DNA from 3 places in the Desulfovibrio sp. JC022 genome. Region 2 is predicted to be linked to each of the others. Evidence: riboswitches for the same ligand, from Rfam matches in the RefSeq annotation. Region 2 holds a riboswitch; each other region holds the start of a gene.

Region 1 (7,384 bases), on a different contig from region 2:
TCAATATCCGTGGCAATAGACGGAGACTCCGGATGTCCGCCGGGATATCCGGCCACAGCCATGCCCACTTCGGAAAATTTACCATTCACATACTCCACAAGATCTGAAGCATGCATGAAACGGCTTTGCCCTTCTCCATTGGCGTCTTTCACTCCATCCCCGCCAAGGGCCAGAATATCCGAGACCCCTGCCTCACCAAGACGGCTGACAAATTCATCAATGGACTGCTCGCTGGCACCGACACAAGTCAGATGGGCAAGAATATCAATACCCATATCCTTTTTCAGCCGGGAACATATTTCAAGGGAATTGTCGTGGCTGGTTCCGCCCGCTCCGTAAGTTACTGATGCGAAAAGAGGCTTCAAAGCGGCCAGCCTTGCGGCCCTTTCCATAAACACGGGCCATGTGGATTTATCCTTGGGCGGAAAAAATTCAAAGGAAAAAAATTGTCCAGCCTTATTGATATTCTGTGCCACCTGCATTTAATTCTCCATTTTATCTGCTTGGTTCCCGGACCGCAGGTACGGTCCGGGAAGTTTATTTATCTTTATTGAATCTCACGGCGTACTTTCTTAGCCGCCTGAACCATATTTTTAAGAGCCGGGACAACCTCATCCCATTTGCGGGTCTTGAGTCCGCAATCCGGATTTACCCAAAGCCGTTCTGCGGGAATGACTTCCAGAGCTTTTTCCAGCAGCAGGGCCATATCATCTTCAGCCGGAATTGCCGGACTATGGATATCGTAAACACCGGGACCGACTTCATTGGGATAGCTGAACCGATTGAAGCTACCTAAGAGTTCCATGCGACTGCGACTGGCCTCGATGCTGATGACATCGGCATCAAGGGCGGCAATGGAATCCATGATTTCATCGAATTCGCAGTAACACATGTGGGTATGAATCTGGGTGGCATCCTCAACGCAGGAAGCGGAGAGACGAAAGCACTCCTCTGCCCACTTCAAATATTCTGGTTGTTCTGCCTTACGCAGAGGCAGACCTTCACGCAGGGCGGGTTCGTCAATCTGAATAACTTTAACCCCGCTCTTTTCAAGATCAGCCACCTCATCACGCACGGCCAGTGCGATCTGACGGCAGGTTTCACTGCGGGGCTGGTCATCACGAACAAAACTCCAGCACAGGATGGTTACCGGTCCGGTGAGCATACCCTTGACTTCACGCTCTGAAAGGGAGCGGGCATAATTGATCCAATCCACGGTAATGGGACCGGGACGGGACACATCACCGAAAATCACCGGAGGTTTCACGCAACGGGAACCGTAACTCTGCACCCAGCCGTTGGACGTAAAGCAGTAGCCGTCAAAATTTTCGCCGAAATATTCAACCATGTCGTTGCGTTCAGGTTCACCGTGAACCAGCACATCAAGCCCGATTTCCTCCTGACGACGGATGCAGTCTTCGATGTATCCGTGCATAAAGCTTTCGTAATCAGCCCGCTCAATACGACCGTTCTTAAAACCGCTTCTGGTGGAACGCACTTCCGGAGTCTGGGGAAAAGAACCGATAGTGGTTGTGGGCAAAAGAGGAAAACCGAGCCCGCGCTGAATTTCAGCACGCTTGGTATAAGTGGATTTACGCTGGTAATCTTCAGGTTTTAGTTCAGCCAGTCTCCGGGCAACCTGTAGATTGTTAACCCTCGGACTTTTCTTCCGGGAGCCAAGAATGCCGCGGTTATCAACCAGAAAAGCTTCAACATCCTTACCTGCTGCTGCATCAGCGATGGTCCTGATTTCTACACACTTCTGGCGGGCAAACGCCATCCAAGATTTAATTTCCACGTCCAGCTTTGTTTCCAGCTCAAGATCAAAAGGGACATGCAGAAGTGAACATGAAGGAGCTACCAAGACCCGTTCTTCGCCAAGCACAGTCTTTGCGGACTTCACAGCAGCAACACCCTTATCAAGATCAGCCCGCCAGATATTCCTGCCGTCTACTACACCGAGGGAAAGGCTTAAATTATCCGCCAGATTTACAAGCAGCGGTTCAAGGTCCTGTGAACCGCGTACGAGGTCAACATGCAAAGCATCGACAGGCAAAGAGGTAGCAGTTTCAAGATTATCACCCAGACCTCCAAAATAGGAGGCAACAAGAATTTTGGAATTTAAGGCTGCTTCTTTAAAGGTGCGGTAAACAGGGTTGAAAAGCTTACGCACCGACTCGTCGAGATCGAGGGCCAGAATAGGCTCATCAAATTGAATCCACTCGCATTTGGCGGAGAGCTTCTCAATTAGTTCCACGTAAGCTGGCAGCAGGTTTTCCAACAAATCCAAACGATCAAATTCCTGATCCGCGCACTTACCCAACAGCAAAAAGGTCAATGGTCCGGGCAGGACGGCCTTGATTCTGTGCCCAAGCAAAGCCGCTTCATCAACCTGTTCAAGCAAAGATGTATCGGCAAGAAAAAACTTCTGGTCACTTTTAAATTCAGGCACGAGGTAATGGTAGTTGGTATCAAACCACTTTGTCATTTCCATGGCCGCCACGCCGTTCTCTCCAGCTTCACCACGGGCCATCCTGAAATAATCATCAAGGGAAATTTTGTTTCCTTCCACATTATATCTGCCGGGGATAACACCGAACCTGACTGCATTATCAAGCATGTGGTCATAGTAGGAAAAATCACCTACCGGTATCAGATCAACTCCAGCCTGCTTCTGGTCATCCCAATGCAGTTCACGCAATTTTCTGGAAGTAAGTGCGAGATCATCCGCCCCGGCTTCACCTCTCCAGTATGATTCAAGTTTACGTTTGAGTTCGCGGTTACTGCCCATTCTGGGATAACCTAAAGTGTGCGTCAGCATAATAATTCTCCGTGTTTCAAGTGACCGAGATATTTATCCCTGTTTCACAGACCTGTTCGCGAGGTCCGGCACTCACTCCCGCAGGACGTCTTCTGGCTTCCGGACAGTTTGACGCACAGTATCGATCCTTCCCGTTCTCAAAACAGTGAATCGACACCATCACCCTGAATTATGCCCGGTTACAGCAGCGCGCCTGCGACGGATTTTCACCATCTTCCGTTTCCTGCGGGCGCATACAAATCAAATTCAATATATAAAAATATTGTTATATAGTGATCAAGGAATGCCATTCATCTTCATCGAAGTCAAGTACCCACGAAAATTTTCCACCAGACCAAAAAAGAAGCCCCCGGAGTTGTCCGGGGGCTTCTTTTTTAGCAACTATTTAAAATGATCGTTTATTCGCAATCCCTTACATTCAACTTCTCACGAAACTTTCCATCAACTGCGGGAAATTTCAGCAACGCGCCTTTGACCAGACATTTACCGACAATATCCAGACCTTCACGGTCCTGACTGGTGGCCTTTCCGCGCCAGAGGTATGTTTTCAAACCCTCATCATGGGGAGTCATCAGATAGATCCGCACGGTGTTATCCACACGGGGGGCATCAGCGGTCTTGACCACACCTATTTCAGAGTTGGTCTTGCTGATATAATCGTACTCGTAAGCTTCCCTTTTGTAGGTAACTCCCCTTTCCATGAATGCCTTGGAACCGAAATTAACCACTACCACGAAATCGGGTGAATTCGGGTCATATTTAAAACCCTTGGCTTCCAGTTCCAGCTTGGCAGTATTGAGCAGAATAGCTTCAAGATCCTTCTTGGATTCGCTTTTCTGCTTAAAAGAAAAAGTTTTAAAATCGCTGAAATCAGTGCCCGGAACAGGTTTATTCTCGACATCCATATTAACGTACACGCACCCGGAAAGCATCATTCCGATCAATGCGAAAACAACAAGTAACTTCCTCACCACTTTCTCCTGACTTTATTAGTTACGACCATCCCCTGAAATTCAGGCCGCATTAAATACTTTATTACAACTTCCTATAGCATAATCATTTAACTTTTTTAGCGGCTTTAGCCAAGAGTTAAAACAAATTCAATGGGCGGAATGAGACATTAAAAAAATCAATCATAAAAACAGACCAGATTTCGACCGGACTCCTTTGCGTCGTACAAGGCCATATCCGCCATGCGCAACAACCTGTTCGTATCGAGCCTGCGCGAATTCATGGAGGCTACCCCGATGCTTGCAGTACACTTAATAATCCCAGACTGTATGGAAATTTCACTCGCTGCAAATTTCCGGCACAACCTTTCTCCCACAGCAATACCTCCGGCAAGGTCTGTTCCGGGCAGAAAAACTGCAAACTCTTCCCCGCCCATGCGGGCAAAAACATCATCATCCCTGATCACACTGCGACAGATATCAGCAAAATGACGCAGCACTGCATCCCCAGCCTCATGCCCATGGGCGTCATTTATCTTTTTAAAATTATCAAGATCAACCATCAACATAGACGGACCAGCTGGATTACGTTTATCTCCCTGCATAAACAATTCAACCTGCCGAAAAAATTCCCTGCGATTGTAGGCCCCGGTAAGACTGTCTGTGGTTGCCAGCAACAACAGCCGCTTCTCTTCCGCCTTGCGCTGAGAAATATCATTCACAACCCAAAGCACCCCGCGATTCAAGTCAGCAGGAACATTCACATCCACGGCCTGACCGGACAGAGAACACCACACAAATTTTCCGTCCTTACGCTTCAGCTGATATTCAATATTTACCTGAGCTTTATTTACGAGGGTGTAGTAATATAACTTACCAAATTCATGAAATTTTTCTTCGGTAAGGTGCAGATCAATCATACCCAAGCCGACCATATCAGCAGGCGACTCATAACCCAGAATATCGGCAAGAGCCTGATTTGCCCTTTTCAGGATTCGCCCACCCTTCAAGAACATCATCCCGGCTTTGCTACTTTCAAAAATAATTTTCAACTCATGCAGGGTTTCGCGCAATTCCATTTCAGTTGCTTTCAGATAAGAAATGTCACGTATAGCTGAAATGCGGTAGGTCTTATCCCGAAGCTGCACTGTACGCCCCCGGATTTCAGCAGGAAAAGTAGAACCGTCCTTACGTCTACCCATGACAAAATAAGGCTGCTCGTACCTGCTGGAAATGTTTTCCCGCACCAATTCGCGATACTCTTCAGCTACAAGATCCAACCCGCCCATGCCAATGACTTCATCATGGGTATAGCCCAGAACTTCCAGCACTTCCCTGTTCACAGCCACACAACGCACCTTCTCATCAAACACGCCGATAGCTTCAGAGGAAGAATCCGCCAGCAAGGTCTGTAGCTCCAGCTGCTCTTTCAACTCCGATATATACTTATGAAGCTTCTCTGCTCCCATAATTTTCCCCGTACTCCTGATCTCGCCCTGTTTATAATCAGTCTATGTGTGAAACAACTCAACCGTCAATAACTCATCAAATAGCTAAAACAATGATTTTTCAATAATCCTGCAAATCTTGTATGCAAGACTGATCTAACCCGCCGAGCAGTAAACATTTGAAAAGACGAAACAGAGTAATAAGGTATGATTTAAAATGATAATTCTCAAATAACATAAAAAATAATTCACTTGAATTTTATTGAATCATAGTGTTCTTTCCCCTTGGGGAGGTAAATATGAATACATTATCAGACCGACGCAAACAGACAAGGATAGAGCTGGAATCCATCAACGGTTTTTTTCGGCAATGCGACGTTGCCGCGTCAACAGGTGGAAACCTTGATATAACCATACTCAATATTTCCACGGAAGGAATGAAGTTCATGACCAATTCAAGCTGCGATTCCAATAGGATAAAGCGGGACGACGTTCTTTTTTTCCGGGGTTGCATATTTAATGACAGAATTGGATTTCTCAGCAGCCAGAAGGCCGTCGCTGTCTGGCAGGAAGACACTGTCTTCGGGGTAAAATTTATCCCATCCCTCGATCTTGATGAACCCTCCCTGATCGATATGCTCAAGTAAAAAGCACACCCGAGACCGCCTCTTTCAAATAATAAGATTAATTGGTATCTTCTCTTCGTGAACAAGCAAGAAACCAAAATCATAGCATGGGTCGGAAATACCTTTTTCCGCACCGGAATGGATGAACTGGGCTACAAAACAGTCCACATCCCCATCCAGGGGCAGCAGGTATTCACTTGGCAGGATATTCTGGAAAAGACCGGAACTAAGCCTTATGCCGTGGTCTATGCCGACCGCTCTATCGCTCCGCCCCTTGCAGGCGTGGAAAACTTCCCCTGCCTGACCATTTTTCACTGCATCGATACCCACATCCACAGCTGGTACCCCTTTTACGCCCAAGGATTCGATATCTGTCTGGTCAGCCTGAAGGATCATCTGGACCGTTTTGCTCCCCGTTTAAAGGAATCACGGCTGCTCTGGTTTCCGCCCATTGTCATGGACCATCATGTTCCATCCGAAACACAAAAAGAATGGGACCTGCTCTTTGTAGGTAATGTCAGCGCGGAATTGACCCCGGAAAGAAAAATTTTTCTCGATAAAGTAGCTGAACATGTGCCCGGTCTGCACATTACTAAAGGCGATTTCAGCAAACTTTTTCCCAGAGCAAAAGTAGTGCTCAACATTGCCGAACGCGGCGACCTCAATTTCCGGGTATTTGAAGCCCTCGCCTGCGCTGCATGTCTACTGACTCCCAAAATCGAAAACGGATTCTTTGATATTTTTGAGGATGGAGTTCATCTGCTGACCTATGAACCCAACAACGTTGAAGACCTGCTTGGAAAGTATAATCTTCTAATAAATGATGAAGAATTACGGGAACGCCTTGCTCGGCAGGGTAATAAATTGATCGAAAGCTCACATCGCATCATCCACCGCGCGCAGACCCTGCATAATGTAATTGAAGAGATGGATGTGGAAGCGGCCATAAAAAACCGCATTAAAGCTGCACCGGAGCTGCGCCGCAATTTTCTAAAGTCACTCTACCTGCACTGGGCTGAAGAAGTGGGCATACCGGAATTTCAGAAGATTTATTTGCAGGCGGCTAAGAATTAGTTGATGCGCTACGCGCTTTAATTAAAATATTTTCGCCTCCGGCGACCGGGGAAGGAAAACTTTTGCAAAAGTTTTCCTTCCCCGGACCCCATCCTTTCAAAACCTTTTAGTATGCTTCGCACTTAGCGCGGACAGACAGGATGGGAAGAAATATTAGCCCTTCAACTGCTCAAGCCCCTGCTTCAGATCAACCTTCAAATCTTCCACATCTTCCAGACCTATATTTAAGCGGAAAAGTGTTTTCCCCTCGTATCCAAAATGGTTGGTGCGCCGGAACTTGCCTCCGGTGATCAGACTTTTGTAGCCGCCCCAGCTGTAGCCGAGACCGAAGAGTTCGAGGTTGTCCACAAATGGCGAGTGATCGATATCTTCGTATTGTTCCTTGAGGGTGAAAGCGAAAAGCCCGCTGGAACCTTTGAAGTAACGTTCCCAGAGATCATGCTGGGGATGGCTTTCAAGGGCCGG
Region 2 (7,384 bases):
GCACTTGCTACAGCTGGGCTTTTCGGAGATGTAATTAAGACAAATGCTTCTATTTCAGGTGCTGAGGTCGGGTGTCAGGGTGAAGTCGGTTCGGCTTGCGCTATGGCATCGGCTGCCGCCACCCAGCTTATGGGCGGCACTTTGCGCCAGATTGAATACGCAGCGGAAATGGGGCTTGAGCATCACTTGGGTCTGACCTGTGATCCCGTGGACGGACTGGTGCAGATTCCCTGCATTGAGCGCAATGCCTGCGCTTCTACCCGTGCACTCGCCCGAGCTCAGATGTCCATCCTTTCCGACGGCTCGCACCGCATCCCCTTTGATGAGGTTGTGGAAGTTATGAAGAAAACCGGGCATGACCTGCCCAGTCTTTACCGTGAAACAGCCGAAGGCGGGCTGGCAAAAGCTTATAATGAGCGCGGGAAATAAGTAGCAAATATTATTTTGAATATTTGAAAGGCCGGGGCTGATGCTCCGGCCTTTTTTATGGAATAAAATTTAATACAAATGACATGAAACCTTATGCCCGTTTGTCGTCTCTTTAAGCTCCGGCTGGTCCTGTGAGCAGACATCCATGGCTTTGGGGCAGCGGGGATGGAAAGGGCAGCCTGTTGGTGGCGAGATGGGGCTGGGCATGTCATCGGAAATTATTACATCTTCTTTTTGAAGTTCCGGGTCCGGTACTGGAACAGCGTCGAGCAGGATTTGGGTATAGGGGTGCTGCGGATTGTGGTAAAGTTCTTCCGCAGTAGTAATTTCCATGATTTGGCCTAGATACATGACCGCCACCCGGTCACTGATATGGCTGACTACTGAAAGATCATGGGAAATAAAAACATAGCTCAGACCGAATTCCTGCTGGATGGATTTAAGCAGGTTGAGGACCTGTGCTTGAACGGAAACATCCAGTGCGGAAACGGGTTCATCGCAGATGATCAAATCCGGGTTCATGGCGATAGCTCTAGCTATTGCAACACGCTGACGCTGACCTCCGGAAAATTCGTGGGGGTAGCGTTTGTGGTGTTCCGGTCTCAATCCTACCTGAACAAGCAGCCTTTCCACTCGCTGCTGAATTTCATCTTTGCTGCCTGACTTGTGAATACGCATGGATTCAGAAATAATTCTACCGATTCGCTGCCGTGGGTTAAGCGATGAATACGGGTCCTGAAAGACCATCTGGAGCATGGTGCTGCGCTCTGTTGCGGTCCATTCGTCAAGCTTGCGTCCGTTAAAATTTATGCTGCCCTGATCCGGTTTTTCCAGTCCGGTAAGTAATCGGGCAAGAGTGGATTTACCGCAGCCGGATTCGCCCACAAGACCGAGAGTTTCGCCTTTTTTCACTTCAAGGGTAACGCCGTTTACCGCTTTAACTGTTGCCTTGGATAGCGACAGCAGTCCGTTGCTGACGGGGTAGTGTCGTTTGACGTTTTTTATTTCCAGTATATTTTCATTCATTCTCAACTCATTTATGGCAGTGTTGCGTTCGTTAAATTCAATAATATTAAATTTAATTTTCTATCACATTAAGTATGCAGCCAGCAGCGTACCTGCCTGCCGTTCTTATCTAATAGTTGAGGTTCCTGCTCGCGGCAAAGGGCAAAGGCCCTTTCACAGCGCGGATGGAAGCGGCAGCCTTTGGGCAGATCAAGCAGGGCCGGGACATTTCCGGGAATGGGGGTGAGTTCGGTGCGGCAACCCAGCCTCGGTACTGAATTGAGTAATCCCTGAGTGTACGGATGCAGCGGTTCCTTGAAAATTTCAGAGATGGATGCGGATTCCACAATCTGTCCTGCATACATGACAGCAACTCTTGTGGCGACCCTTGCCACCACTCCCAGATCATGAGTAATGAGCATGAGCGAACCGTTCATTGTGTGTTTCAGATCATCCAGCAGACGCAGGATCTGTGCTTGGATGGTTACGTCCAGTGCGGTGGTCGGTTCGTCAGCAATGAGAACTTCCGGGGAACAGACCAGAGCCATGGCGATCATGACCCGTTGACGCATGCCGCCGCTCAGTTCGTGGGGAAAATTGTCGAGTCGCTTGTGCGGATTGGGAATGCCTACTTGTTTGAGGGCGTCTACTGCGGCTTCGGCGGCCTGCTGTTTATCCATGCCCTTGTGCAAACGTAAGGTTTCGCCGATCTGGTCTCCGATTTTGAAAACCGGATTAAGTGAGGTCATAGGTTCTTGAAAGACCATGGAGAGGTGGTTACCGCGAATTTTTTGCATTTCCTGTTCGGATAGTTGCACAAGGTCCTGATCGCGATAAAGAACCTGTCCGTCAGTGATTCGCCCCGGCGGATCGGGGATAAGTCCCATAATTGAGAGGGAGAGCACGGTCTTGCCGCAGCCGGATTCCCCGACAATGGCTAAAGTTTCTCCTTGCCCTAAGTCCAGACTGGCATTATCCACAGCCTTGATGATTCCGCCTGGAGTGGCGAAAGATGTGGTCAGATTCTTGATTTTTAAGATAGGTGCGGTCATAAATGGTGAGTTATGTATAATTTTGCAGGATCGCGAAACACATCTATTATTTATTAGTTTAGATACTTAAAAAATTCAATCGACTTTGGAGTAATATACGTGGATAAAATCGCAGTAATCGGTGGCGGGCTGGCTGGGTGTGAATGTGCAATGCAGCTGGCCAAGGCTGAAGTTTCGGTAGTTCTTTATGAAATGAAGCCCGATAAATATTCCGAGGCCCATCATTTGCCCGGTCTGGCTGAGCTGGTCTGTTCCAACTCCTTGCGTTCCGGTGAGTTGAATACCGCCATCGGGGTGCTTAAAAAGGAGATGGAAGCCCTTGATTCCGTGCTCATGAAAGCCGCCATGCAGGCCCGTGTGCCCGCTGGTTCCGCGCTGGCCGTTGACCGTGAAGTTTTCTCCAGACTGGTTACCGAGGAAATTGAACAGAATGAATTCATTACTGTAGTCCGTAAGGAAATCAGTTCCCTTGATGATCCCGAACTTGCAGATTTTTCAAAGGTCGTTGTTTGCGCCGGACCGCTGGCTTCCGAAGGGCTGACCGAAAGTCTTATCGCCAAGATCGGCGAACAGCGTTTATATTTTTATGATGCCATCGCGCCCATTGTCAGCCGCGATTCTGTGAATATGGATGTGGCTTTTTACGGCTCCCGCTACAAGCCTGAAGATGACGACTACCTGAACTGTCCTATGAACGAGGAACAGTACGCCGAATTTATCAAGGAGCTTAAGGAAGGGGAACGCGTTGTGCCCCGCGAGTTCGAAAAAGAAATTCATTTCGAAGGCTGTCTGCCCATTGAGGAAATGGCAGACCGTGGCGAGAAAACTCTGTCATTCGGACCGCTCAAGCCTGTAGGTCTCATTGATCCGCGCACAGAAGAACAGGCACACGCCGTGGTTCAGTTGCGTGCTGAAAACAAAGACAAAACCGCCTTTAACCTCGTAGGTTTCCAGACCAAGCTTAAGTACCCTGAGCAAAAACGTATTTTTCGCATGATTCCCGGCCTTGAAGATGTGGAATTTCTGCGCATGGGGTCTATCCATCGCAACACCTATGTAAACGCTCCTGAAGTGTTGGACGAAAAACTGGCCCTCAAGGCTGATTCGCGTATTCATCTTGCCGGACAGATTACCGGTGTGGAAGGCTATCTTGAATCCGCAGCCTGCGGTCTCTGGGTAGGACGCATGCTTGCAGAGCAGGCCAAAGGCAATGAACTTCCCGCACCGCCGCCGGAAACCTCCATGGGCGCATTGCTCGGGCATTTGCGCGAAAAGAAAAAGAATTTCCAACCCTCCAACGTCCAGTTCGGACTCATGCCTGCATTGAATAAGCGCGCACCTAAACGGGTTCGTAAAGAACTCTACGGCAAACGTGCTATGGAATTATTTGAAGCTTGGTTTGAAGAGAATATTAAATAGTAATGACTCAAAAACATCCCTTTGAAATTAAACCGAACCGGACATTGCTTACTTTGGCAATTCCGGTTCTTTTTTCTATGGTCGCCGAGCCTTTGACCGGGCTGGTGGATACTGCATTTGTTGCCAAACTCGGCCCGGAAGCGCTGGCCTCGCTTGGTATCGGGACCATTGTATTCTCGTCTGTCTTTTGGATTTTTGGATTTCTGGGCATCGGCACCCAGACTGAAGTTTCGCATGCCTTGGGTAAGGACGATCTTGAACGGGCTTCGTCCCTTGGCTGGATGGCTGCGGGCATTTCCGCTGTGCTGGGATTGGCTTTGATTGTTTTTGTCTATCCATTTCTAAGCAGTATTGCGGTGATGATGGGCGGAGAAGGTGCTGTTCGCAATCTGGCAGTAGATTACATGAGCTACCGTTTGCTGGGTGGACCGGCTGTATTGATTGTTCTTGCCTGCTTTGGGTCTTTGCGCGGTTATCAGGATATGCGCTCCCCGCTGTGGATTGCGGTGGGCATGAATGTGATCAACGTCGTGCTGGACTGGTGCCTTGTTTTCGGTAAGGGACCGTTTCCCGTTATGGGGGTGGGCGGTGCTGCTCTGGCAAGTTCCATTAGTCAATGGATTGGTGCGGTTTGGGCGGTGCTGGTTGTTCGTAAACATTATGGATTTAATACCGGATTCAGCTTTGCTGACGCACGCAGGCTTTTTGTTATCGGCGGTGATATGTTTGTGCGTACCGGGTGCGTCTGTATGTTTTTGCTGCTCTGTACCCGTTTTGCTACTAAAGCCGGGGCGGAATCCGGTGCGGCGCATCAGGCTATCCGCCAGTTTTTTGTTTTTCTGGCTCTTTTTCTAGATGCTTTTGCTATCAGCGGACAGTCGCTGGTGGGCTATTTTGTGGGCCGTGCCGATCGTGTGACCGCGCGTAAAGTCGCGGCACTGGTCTGTAAATGGAGCTTCGCCACCGGGGTTGTGCTGACCATCGGTATGTATCTGGGACAGCAGCCTGTGGTCTGGTTGCTGGTACCGGAAGAATCCGCCATGGTTTTCGGACCTGCATGGCTGGCAGTCACTTTCTTGCAGCCCATCAACGCGCTCTCCTTCGCTACCGACGGAATCCATCTTGGAACCGGTGATTACCGCTATCTGCGGAATGCCATGCTCATTGCGGTTCTTACAAGTGTCGGACTCCTTTATGTGGTAGATTGGTTTCATCCGCAGCATATGTTGTTCTGGATCTGGGTTGTTGCCGGGATTTGGACCAGCCTGCGTGCATTGTTGGGTATGATCCGTATTTGGCCCGGAATCGGGGACGGGCCGTTGGCCGCGCGTTAACAGGGCTAAAATTATCAGACAGCTAAGATAGTGTATATCAGCCGTCTGCATTGACAATGCGAGTGAACAATCATATCTAGCTTTTGCCTGAGGTGCTCTCACGAGCTTAATAGGGAACCCCGTTAAAGTCGGGGACGGACCCGCCGCCGTGAGTCCTGCAAGGTTTCATCCCGTGTGACCGGAATAATTCCGGTTCCGTGTGCCACTGAATTAATTTTCGGGAAGGCCGGGTGGAATAGGACGAGTCGGAAGACCTGCCCGGGTGCAAATCACGATCATTCTGACGGTTAACGGGGCTTTTACCTGTCAGAAATTGCTGCGCATGCACTCGCGTGTGTGGTTTACCTTTTTTTAAGCCCCCCAATTTGAGGAGACTGTTATGCAGTGCCGTTTTGGGGACAAATTCAAGTTCATCCCCGCATTTATTCTGGTTTGTTTTCTGCTGATCCCTTCATTTGCCATGGCCGGACATGGTGAAGGAAAGTCTGTAAAAAAAGGTATTATGCTGTCCGCTTTCGGTTCCAGCATGGTTGAAACCAAACCTGCGTTTGATGCAATCGACAAGGCCGTGAAAAAGGCTTTTCCCGGTGTACCTGTTCGTTGGTCCTATTCTTCCGCTATCATCAGAAATATTCTGGCAAAAGAAGGCCGTGCTGTGGATTCCCCGGTTATGGCTATGACCAAGATGATGGATGAAGGTTTCACCCATGTTGCAGTGCAGTCCCTGCACACCATCCCCGGTGAGGAATTTGAGGGCATCAGTGACACCGTAAAAAGGTTTGAAGGTATGCCCAAAGGCATGAGCAAAGTTACCGTAGGCAAGCCGCTTCTTTATTCCGACAAAGATATGCAGCGCACTGTGAAGGCCATTATCGCCAACATACCCAAGGACCGTAAGGCCAAGGATGCTGTTGTACTTATGGGTCACGGAACCCACCACGCCGCTAATATCTACTATCCCGCTTCTCAGGATTACTTTTCCAAGGTTGATTCCAATATTTTCGTTGGTACAGTTGAAGGCGCACCTTCCCTTGATGACGTTAAAGTTCTGCTCAAAAAGAGCAAAGCCAAGAAAGTCTACCTCATGCCTTACATGTCTGTTGCAGGTGACCATGCCCGTAACGATATGGCAGGAGATGAGGCTGATTCATGGAAATCCGAGCTGTCCAAGCTGGGTTACAAGTGTGTTCCCGTGCTTAAGGGAACCGCTGAATTTCCGCAGGTTTTGGACATCTGGGTTGATCACCTCAAGGTTGCTTTCAAGCACCTTGGCGACCATTAATTAAACCGGGCGGTGATGATGGAATTTTCAGGTAACAGAAGGGCGCAGGCAGTCATTGTACTGTCATTGCTCGTGCCGATTTCCATTTTCGCCGCCTGTCTTTTCGGGGCTTATCCTACTGAATCTGCTCAGGTCTTGGCGGCCTTTAAGACTGCTTTGGGTTTGGGTGCAGATAAAGTTGATTCAGCACTTTCTTTTATCATTATCGATCTGCGACTCAGCCGGGTTTGTCTATCATTTTTGGTGGGAATGTCGCTTGCTGTTGCCGGGACTGTTTATCAGGGCATCCTGCGCAACCCTTTGGCTGATCCGTTTACTCTTGGAGTTAGCAGCGGGGCGGCTTTCGGGGCCAGTCTGGCGATTTTTTCCGGCTCGACTATGCTCGGCGCGGAGCTTTGGTCCAGATTCGGGAACCTGTTTCTGCCGCTGGCTGCCCTTGCCGGGGCAATGGCTGCGCTTGGCGCAGTGCTCATGCTGGGCAGGATCGGCGGAAGATTACGTCGGGAAACCATGGTCCTTGCCGGGATTGTGGTGGCTACATTTCTTTCCGCGCTCATTTCCCTGCTCAAGTCCCTTGATGAGGAGTCCGTAACTTCCATAGTTTTTTGGATTATGGGCAGCTTTCAGGGGCGGGGCTGGTCACATTTGCAGCTTTTTATGCCGTACTTTATCGCCGGAATGATTCCGCTGATATACTACTCACGCGAACTGGATATTCTTTCTCTCGGTGAAACACAGGCCCGTCATTTGGGCATGGATGTTTCTCGTGTTCGTATGGCACTGCTTATCGGTTCCGGGCTGTTGACCGGGGCGGCGGTGGCTGTTTCCGGGATTATAGGATTTGTGGGATTGATTGTTCCACA
Region 3 (7,384 bases), on a different contig from region 2:
GTAGCTGGAGCGGTCCAGCTGGGTGAGGATGCGGTCAATGGGCATTCCCACGCGCAGCAGCATGCTGGTTAAGCGGGTGATGGTTTCCCAGAGAGAGTATTTTTCCTGAAAAACCTGTTCATTGTAGAACCCGTCTCCGGTCATCCCGGCTTCCTTGGGAAGTTTGACGAATATTTCAATGGGGTTGCCGGAATCATCCAGAGATACGATGATGTACATCTTGGAACCTTTCCACATAACCCGGTGCCGTTCGGCCCTTTCTATGTCGCCGAGTTCCCTTTCGATCAGGGTTGGATTCTGGCCCAGCATGGTCGGATCGGCTTCTTTGGTTTCTTCTTTTTTACTCAATACACCTTTTTTGCAACCGTTGCGGAAGACCGTTACTCCCTTGAGTCCCTGTTTCCAAGATTCAAGGTAGATCTCGAAGATGGTTTCCTTGGGGGTCTCCTCGGAGAGGTTGATGGTCGAAGAAATGGAACTGTCGGTGTACTGCTGGATTGCGGACTGCATGCGGATGCGGTCCATGTAGTCCAGTTCATCGGCCTGCACGTAATTCAGTTTTTCTTTGAGCTGCTGGGCGGTGTATTTTCCGAACAGGTGTTCCTGATTGGTTTCAAGCATCCATTTCAGCGGGGGCATGTGAATAAACTCAAAAACCTTTCCGGCTTCAAGTCTTGTTTCACGGGCGTAGCTGAACAGGAATGCCGGTTCGATTCCTGAAGTGCAGTTGTCGGACATGATGGAAATGGAACCGGAAGGGCCGACAGTGTTAAAGGCTGTGTGGCGCAGGCCGGTTTTGAGTATTTTCTTGCGCAGCTTCTTGGGCAGATCAAGGTTGCTGATGTATGGGCATTCCAGAAAGCGGCTGCGCGCTTCCTTATCTTTCAAGGCTTCAACTTCACCGAATCGCTCGGCAATATCCGCACTGACAGATATCTCAGTGATGGCTTTGTCGCGCATGATTTCTTTGATGAAATCAATGGATTCGTCGCTTCCGTAACGCATGCCCAGCATGGCGAGCATATCGCCCAGTCCTGTGAATTCTATGCCGATGCGTTTACCGTATTTATCAGCATCGCGGTGCTTCTGAAGCGGGTGCTTGTTCTGGTTGAGATCAGACATGGTGTCCATGAAAGACATTGTCCGGGTCAGGTCGTCATGGAAAAGATCGGTGTCGAAACGTGCTTCCTTGGTGTACGGGTTAACCACGTACCGGTACAAAACCATGGCTCCGAGCAAACAGTTGCTCCAGTAGCCGAGTGCCTGCTCGCCGCAGGGATTGGTGGACATGGGCTTGAGACGCAGGGGATCTATGTATGTGCCGGGGGTGTTGCGCTGGGTGGTGTCCTGATAAAGGATTCCCGGATCACCGGATTTCCATGCGGATTCACTGACTTCTTCAAGCAGGTCGCGAGCTTTGACGGTGTCGTATTCTTTAAGCGGAAGTTTCAGTTCCTGCCAGCGGCTGTAATCACCGTCCCAGAGTTCGTTGTAAACGGATTTTACCGGATCGAATATGTCCGATGTTTCGTTGCGTTTTCTGGAAAGGGAAAAGGTCAGGGTTTCGTCGGCAAGGCGAGTGTTCTCATCGTTGACCGGAAGATCCGGTTGTACTTTGACCAGCTGCTTTTTGGGGTCTGTGCCGATGACTTTGTAGATAATTTCAGCCTCAAGACGGTCCCCGACCTGCGGATCAAGGGCCTTGTATACTTCCGGCAGCAGTTGCAGGGTGGATTCATCGCAAATCTTACCGCTGATTTTAAATCTGTCGGGGAAAATAAAAGTCCAGTCCTTATCTTCTTCAACAGCCCGCATGAAGTCATCGGTAACTTTAAGGCTGATGTTGGCACCGAAAACGTCCTGAATTTTACCTGTCAGGGAATCAACTCCGAAAATTTCTTCAGGCTTGCTCTTGCACCAGATGAAACGGCGGGTTTCCGGGTGGCGGATGTCCAGAGAGATCATCAGCGCGCCGCGTCTGCCGTTCTGCCCGATGGTATTGGTCAGCTCACTGAAAAGGGGCATGAAACTTACAGCCCCGGAAGAAGTCACCGCAGCGTTGTTTACCGGATCACCGGAAGGGCGCAGGATGGTGATGTCGATGCCGCTGCCGCCTCTATAGGAATATGTGCGGGCCAGTTTTTTCTGGGCTTCGAAAATTCCTTCAAGGGAATCAGATTCAATCTTGGCCAGATAGCAGTTGCTCAGCGAACATTTCGCATGTTCATTGCCAAGGCCGGAAAGTATGGAACCGGCAGGAATGAAACGCCCGGATTGGAGCATTTCGCAAACCTGTTCATTTTCCTGATTTTCGAAACGGGAATGTTTTAAAAATTCACGGCAGAGTCTGTTTTTAACGTCAGTAAATGAGTGTTCCTGAAGACGTCCTTTGCGGTCGCGTATCTGGTATTTCTTGGAACTGACGGTTTCCTGAAAACGGGTGTGTTCTTCAAGAGCCATTTTCGCTGATTCGCGGGTGATTACAGATTGTTCGGTCATTATGATGAATATCCTATAAAGGGCTTTTTTTGGGCCCTGAGGTCAAAATTAGCTGCTTTTAAAAGCAAGGGCGCATGAGTATTCTTGGATGCTGTGAAATTTACAAAGCAAACCATAGTCTTGAGGCGAATGAAAATTCATAAACGAAAAACATTTGCCGGCAACAATAATCCCATAGTGGGGATAGAATTTTGATTTGTGGTGCAGGAGGCCCAGAAGGCATAACCTGTTTTTTGAAGCCGGAGAGCATGCCTGAAAAGGAGCGTCCGGGAGGTGGTAATTTTCTGCATACAGCAGATAGCTTCAGGCCGGGGTGCTGGCTTTTCCTGTTCCTTAAAAGGACAGGAATCACAGCGGCAGAACCGCCCCGCATTTTAAACGGGTTCCCTTATTTTCAAAAAATCCTGAAGTGAAAAACAACGAGCAAAAGTTTAACAAAACTTCATCTGCGGTCAATAATTTTTAGCTGTTTTTCAGCAGAAAGATCCTTAGCCCAATGGGCAGTAGGGCTGACTTGTTGTCAGGGCCAAGAACACAAAAAAGCCGCAACATTTGTTGCGGCTTTTTCTGAAATATGGTGCCGAAGAGAAGACTCGAACTTCCACGGAGAAACCTCCACTAGACCCTGAACCTAGCGTGTCTACCAATTCCACCACTTCGGCACGGCGAAGAATTGTTTATAAATATCGTGTGTAAATTGCAAGCTTTTTTTTAATTAATTTTGATTTTTTTGAAAATAATTAAAATTTCGAACTGCTCAAAAAAGTATTGCCCGTAATCTCATCCCTTGTACGGGGCGGGATTACGGGCATATCCGGGTAGGTATATCCATCGCTCCGGGGCCGGATAAGCCCAGGACCGATACTGACTAGATTTACTTCCTGAAATCTATAGGTACGTAATTTCTGGGAGTTTCGCCAGTGTAAATCTGGCGCGGGCGATTAATTCTTGCTGCCGGGTTGGTGTAATCTTCGTACCAGTGGGCAATCCAACCGGGCATGCGCCCGATGGCGAACATTACCGGGAACATGGTTACCGGGATTCCCAGTGCGCGCAGAATGATGCCGGAATAGAAGTCCACGTTGGGGTAGAGTTTTCGCTCGGTAAAGTATTCATCGGAAAGAGCGCGTTCTTCCAGCTTCATGGCGATATCCAGCAGTTCATCACTGAAGCCGTGCTGCAAGAGGTCGTGGGTGGCTTTTTTGAGAATTTTTGCGCGCGGGTCAAAGCTTTTGTAAATGCGGTGCCCGAAGCCCATGAGTCGGCACTCTTTCTTTTTGACCTTCTCAATGTACTCATCGATGGTATAGTCGCCGTTCTGGATGGTTTCGAGCATGTCGATGACTGCGGCATTAGCTCCGCCATGCAACCGGCCCCAGAGAGCGCAGATGCCGGATGACACGGAGGCGAAAATGTTCGCCTGAGTGGAGCCGACCATCCTTACAGTGGAGGTGGAGCAGTTCTGCTCGTGGTCCGCGTGGAGCTGGAAGATGAGCGAGAGTGCTTTTACAGCTTCAATGGGCGGATCATACTGTTTGTAGGGGATTGAGAACATCATATGCAGGAAGTTGTGGCAGTAGCTCAGCTCCGGGTCCGGGTATACAAAGGGACGCCCTATGGATTTGCGGTAGGAAAATGCCGCAATGGTGCGCACTTTGGAGATGATTTTGCCCACAGCAAGGAAAAATTCGGACTTGTCGTTGATGTCGTAAAGGTCCGGGTTATGGCTTCCCAGCGCGTTGATTACCGCGGAAAGGATTGCCATCGGCTGGTTGCGGTGGGCAGGGAAACCTTCGAAGTGGTGACGCAGGTCCTCGTGAATAAGTTCCTCGGCGGTGAGCAGGGCGGAGAAGCGGGTCAGGTCTTCCTTAAGGGGCAGTTCACCGAAGATGAGCAGCCATGCTGTTTCAATAAACTTACCGTGTTTGGCAAGATCTTCAATGGGATAACCGCGATAGCGCAGGATTCCTTTTTCGCCATCCACAAAGGTGATGTTGCTGGTGCAGGAGCCGGTATTGCCGTAGCCGGGATCGTAGGTGATGAGGCCGCTCTGCGCTCGGAGTTTAGTGATGTCTACGCCTGTTTCGCCTTCTGTTCCATGGATTACAGGCAGTTCGTATTCTTTGCCGTCATACTTCAAGATCGCGATGTCTTTATCACTCATGTTCTTAACCTCCGGTTAATTGTCTGTGCGCGCTGTATCATGTCTCTGTTTTCGGGCAATAAACCACAGCACTCAAAGGCAAAGCATGCGCACTGGCTTTCCAGTTTTGCGCAGACCTGCTTGATGCCGGGTCTTGCGGTCCGGGTGCAAGGTCTGATGCCTTGCGGAGTTCCGGATATTTAGCGGGCAGAAATGTGATTTCTTTCGGACTGGGCAGGGCTTTAGAACCTGCTGCTCCAGTGTAAATGGTTTTACGGCGACTTGTGGGGAAACAGCGGATGCTTTTTCCCGATGTTGAGAAAGTATTTACTCAAAAACAGCTGAAAAGTCCAGTGGTGGCGGCTGTATAATCTTTCTATAAAGGACGTGCTGTCCGTATAATGTTCAGTAATGATGCGGTTTTTCTGATATGTGGTTACTCATCCAACCGATACTGAACCGAATATTTGCGCATGCGGTTATGAATGGTTCCCCGGCTGACCCCGAGGACTTTTGCCGCTTTACTTTTATTGCCTCCGGCCTGTTTGAGAGCATTAATGAGAGCCTGTTTTTCATCCGGCTCTATAGTAGGAAGTATTGGCTCCGGGCAGGGAGTTATATTGCCGGATTCCATTATCTGAGGTGGCAGGTGTTCGGGCATGATCGGGCCGTTGTCTTTAACCACTGCGGCGTATTCCAGTGCGCTTTTTAGCTCCCGCACGTTTCCGGGCCATTCATAGCTCATCATTTTACGCATGGTTTCCGGGGCCGGGCCTTCTCCTTCATGGATATGATCGTTCAGGTGGATAAAGTGATCAACAAGTAGAGGCAGATCTTCCTTGCGTTCTCGCAAAGGCGGCAGGTGAACCGGAATTACATTGATGCGGAAGAAGAAATCTTCGCGAAATTGTTTGTCTTGCACCAGTTGGCGCAGGTCCTGATTGGTGGCGGTAATCAGTCTTGCATCCATGGACAGGTTGATATTCTCACCCACCCGTTCAAAGGAACGGGTTTCCAGTACCCGCAGAAGTTTAACCTGAATGGGCAACGGCACATCGCCGATTTCATCAAGAAAAATGGAACCGCCCGCAGCTTCTTCGAAGCGGCCCTGTCGATGGCGGTAGGCCCCTGTGAAGGCCCCCTTTATGTGCCCGAAAAGTTCACTTTCCAGCAGGGATTCATTGAGCGCGGCGCAATTGAGCTGCACAAACGGCTTATCATTGCGCAGACTCATTTTATGAATGGCCTGTGCAGCCAGTTCTTTACCCGTTCCGGATTCTCCGTAAATGATGACCGGTGCATCTGAGCGGGCGGCTTTGCGCAGCAGGGTATAGACCTTCTGCATGGCCGGGGAATTACCCACAAATCCACAAAATCCGTTTTCTTCATGTTGCAGCTTCCGGGAAAGTTCGCGGATCTTGAGTTCCTTGCGGTCCAACTCACTGATATCAGTGACAGTCTCTACTGCGCCAAGGATGTTGCCTTCTTCGTCCTTTAGCAGGGAAGCGTTTTTCAGCACATGCAGGTAATTTCCGCTTTTACTGATGATGTGACAGTTCTTGCGGCTTTCTTTTTTCTTTTCAAACAATCCGCACCAATGTCCGTCGGCCTGTTCTCGTACAATGCGACATGCATCGCAGCCCAGTACAGAGCATGGCTTGTTGAGCAAATCATCTTTGGAAAATCCGGTCATGCGAAGCAGAGCATCATTGACCATCATAATTGTTCCGTTTGGGCGGACGATGATCAGTCCGTCATTCATCGTATCGATTACTTCCCGCAGATAAAGATTAATGTCCTGTTCGGTCATGAATTTGCTCAGTGTCTAAAAAGTGTTCAATTTTTCCGGTTTATGTTTAAATTTGTACATGTGTTTAGACATATGTTCAAGTAGAGACTGTCTGTAGAGGGAAAAACAGAGCAGAATTCAATGGGAGATTAGCCATGGATTCAGTAAATGTGGTAATTAATAAAAGGATAGTAAAAATAGGTACGGATTCTGCTTTGCCTTAGGCAACCTGTTTCATGATGAAGCTGAAAATATGGCAGTTCATAAAGGAATTAATATGACAGACAAGAAGAATGGAATTTCCCGAAGGAATTTTTTAAAGGGGCTGGGTGTGGCAAGCGGTGCCATGCTCCTGCCTGCCCGTGAGGTTGCAGCGGCAGCAGGCAAGAGTGATGAAGAACTTTGTACCCTGCTGGATCTTTCCAAGTGCATCGCATGCGGCGAGTGCGTCTCAGCCTGCCGCGAAGTAAACGAACCCAAGTTTCCCAAGCCCAAGAAGCCTTACCCTGAAATGTATCCCACTTCACGGGTCAAGGTCGAAGACTGGTCGGACCGGCAGGAAGTAGATGACCGCCTCACTCCCTACAACTGGCTTTACATCCAGAGTACGGAGGTGGAATATCAGGGCGAGACCCACGAAGTTAATATCCCACGCCGTTGCCTGCATTGCCGCAATGCTCCTTGCGCCAACCTCTGCCCGTGGGGTGCGGCCGGAAAACAGAAAAACGGTATTGTGCGCATTAATGATGATGTCTGTCTTGGCGGGGCCAAGTGCCGTACGGTCTGCCCGTGGCATATTCCCCAGCGTCAGACCGGGGTGGGGCTGTATCTGCGGCTCATGCCCAATTTGGCCGGGAATGGAGTCATGTACAAATGTGATCGCTGTTACAACCGCATTGACGAAGGTAAGCTCCCGGCCTGCATCGAAGCCTGCCCGGAGAATGTGCAGACTA

The links. Region 2 has a riboswitch for cobalamin ahead of FMS18_RS03265 (sirohydrochlorin cobaltochelatase). Riboswitches for the same ligand answer to the same signal wherever they lie in the genome.
Region 1: it holds a riboswitch for cobalamin, as region 2 does, so the genes downstream of both, metE (5-methyltetrahydropteroyltriglutamate--homocysteine S-methyltransferase) here and FMS18_RS03265 (sirohydrochlorin cobaltochelatase) in region 2, are expected to answer to the same signal.
Region 3: it holds a riboswitch for cobalamin, as region 2 does, so the genes downstream of both, FMS18_RS00930 (ribonucleoside-diphosphate reductase) here and FMS18_RS03265 (sirohydrochlorin cobaltochelatase) in region 2, are expected to answer to the same signal.

The regions. Positions count from the first base shown of each region.
Region 1 covers NZ_VOPZ01000001.1:203,733-211,116, reverse strand. The annotation lists gene FMS18_RS00865 (methylenetetrahydrofolate reductase) at 1-482, opposite strand, end outside; gene metE (5-methyltetrahydropteroyltriglutamate--homocysteine S-methyltransferase) at 548-2,821, opposite strand; cobalamin riboswitch at 2,886-3,076, opposite strand; gene FMS18_RS00855 (DUF4136 domain-containing protein) at 3,220-3,792, opposite strand; gene FMS18_RS00850 (diguanylate cyclase) at 3,951-5,240, opposite strand; gene FMS18_RS00845 (pilus assembly protein PilZ) at 5,519-5,866, shown strand; gene FMS18_RS00840 (glycosyltransferase) at 5,924-6,919, shown strand; gene metC (cystathionine beta-lyase) at 7,073-7,384, opposite strand, start outside.
Region 2 covers NZ_VOPZ01000002.1:62,398-69,781, reverse strand. The annotation lists gene FMS18_RS03290 (L-serine ammonia-lyase) at 1-429, shown strand, start outside; gene FMS18_RS03285 (ABC transporter ATP-binding protein) at 499-1,455, opposite strand; gene FMS18_RS03280 (ABC transporter ATP-binding protein) at 1,524-2,486, opposite strand; gene trmFO (methylenetetrahydrofolate--tRNA-(uracil(54)-C(5))-methyltransferase (FADH(2)-oxidizing) TrmFO) at 2,586-3,905, shown strand; gene FMS18_RS03270 (MATE family efflux transporter) at 3,908-5,239, shown strand; cobalamin riboswitch at 5,313-5,516, shown strand; gene FMS18_RS03265 (sirohydrochlorin cobaltochelatase) at 5,619-6,521, shown strand; gene FMS18_RS03260 (iron ABC transporter permease) at 6,540-7,384, shown strand, end outside.
Region 3 covers NZ_VOPZ01000001.1:226,588-233,971, forward strand. The annotation lists gene FMS18_RS00930 (ribonucleoside-diphosphate reductase) at 1-2,499, opposite strand, end outside; cobalamin riboswitch at 2,788-2,922, opposite strand; tRNA gene FMS18_RS00935 (tRNA-Leu) at 3,075-3,161, opposite strand; gene FMS18_RS00940 (citrate synthase) at 3,374-4,663, opposite strand; gene FMS18_RS00945 (sigma-54-dependent Fis family transcriptional regulator) at 5,079-6,452, opposite strand; gene FMS18_RS00950 (4Fe-4S dicluster domain-containing protein) at 6,709-7,384, shown strand, end outside.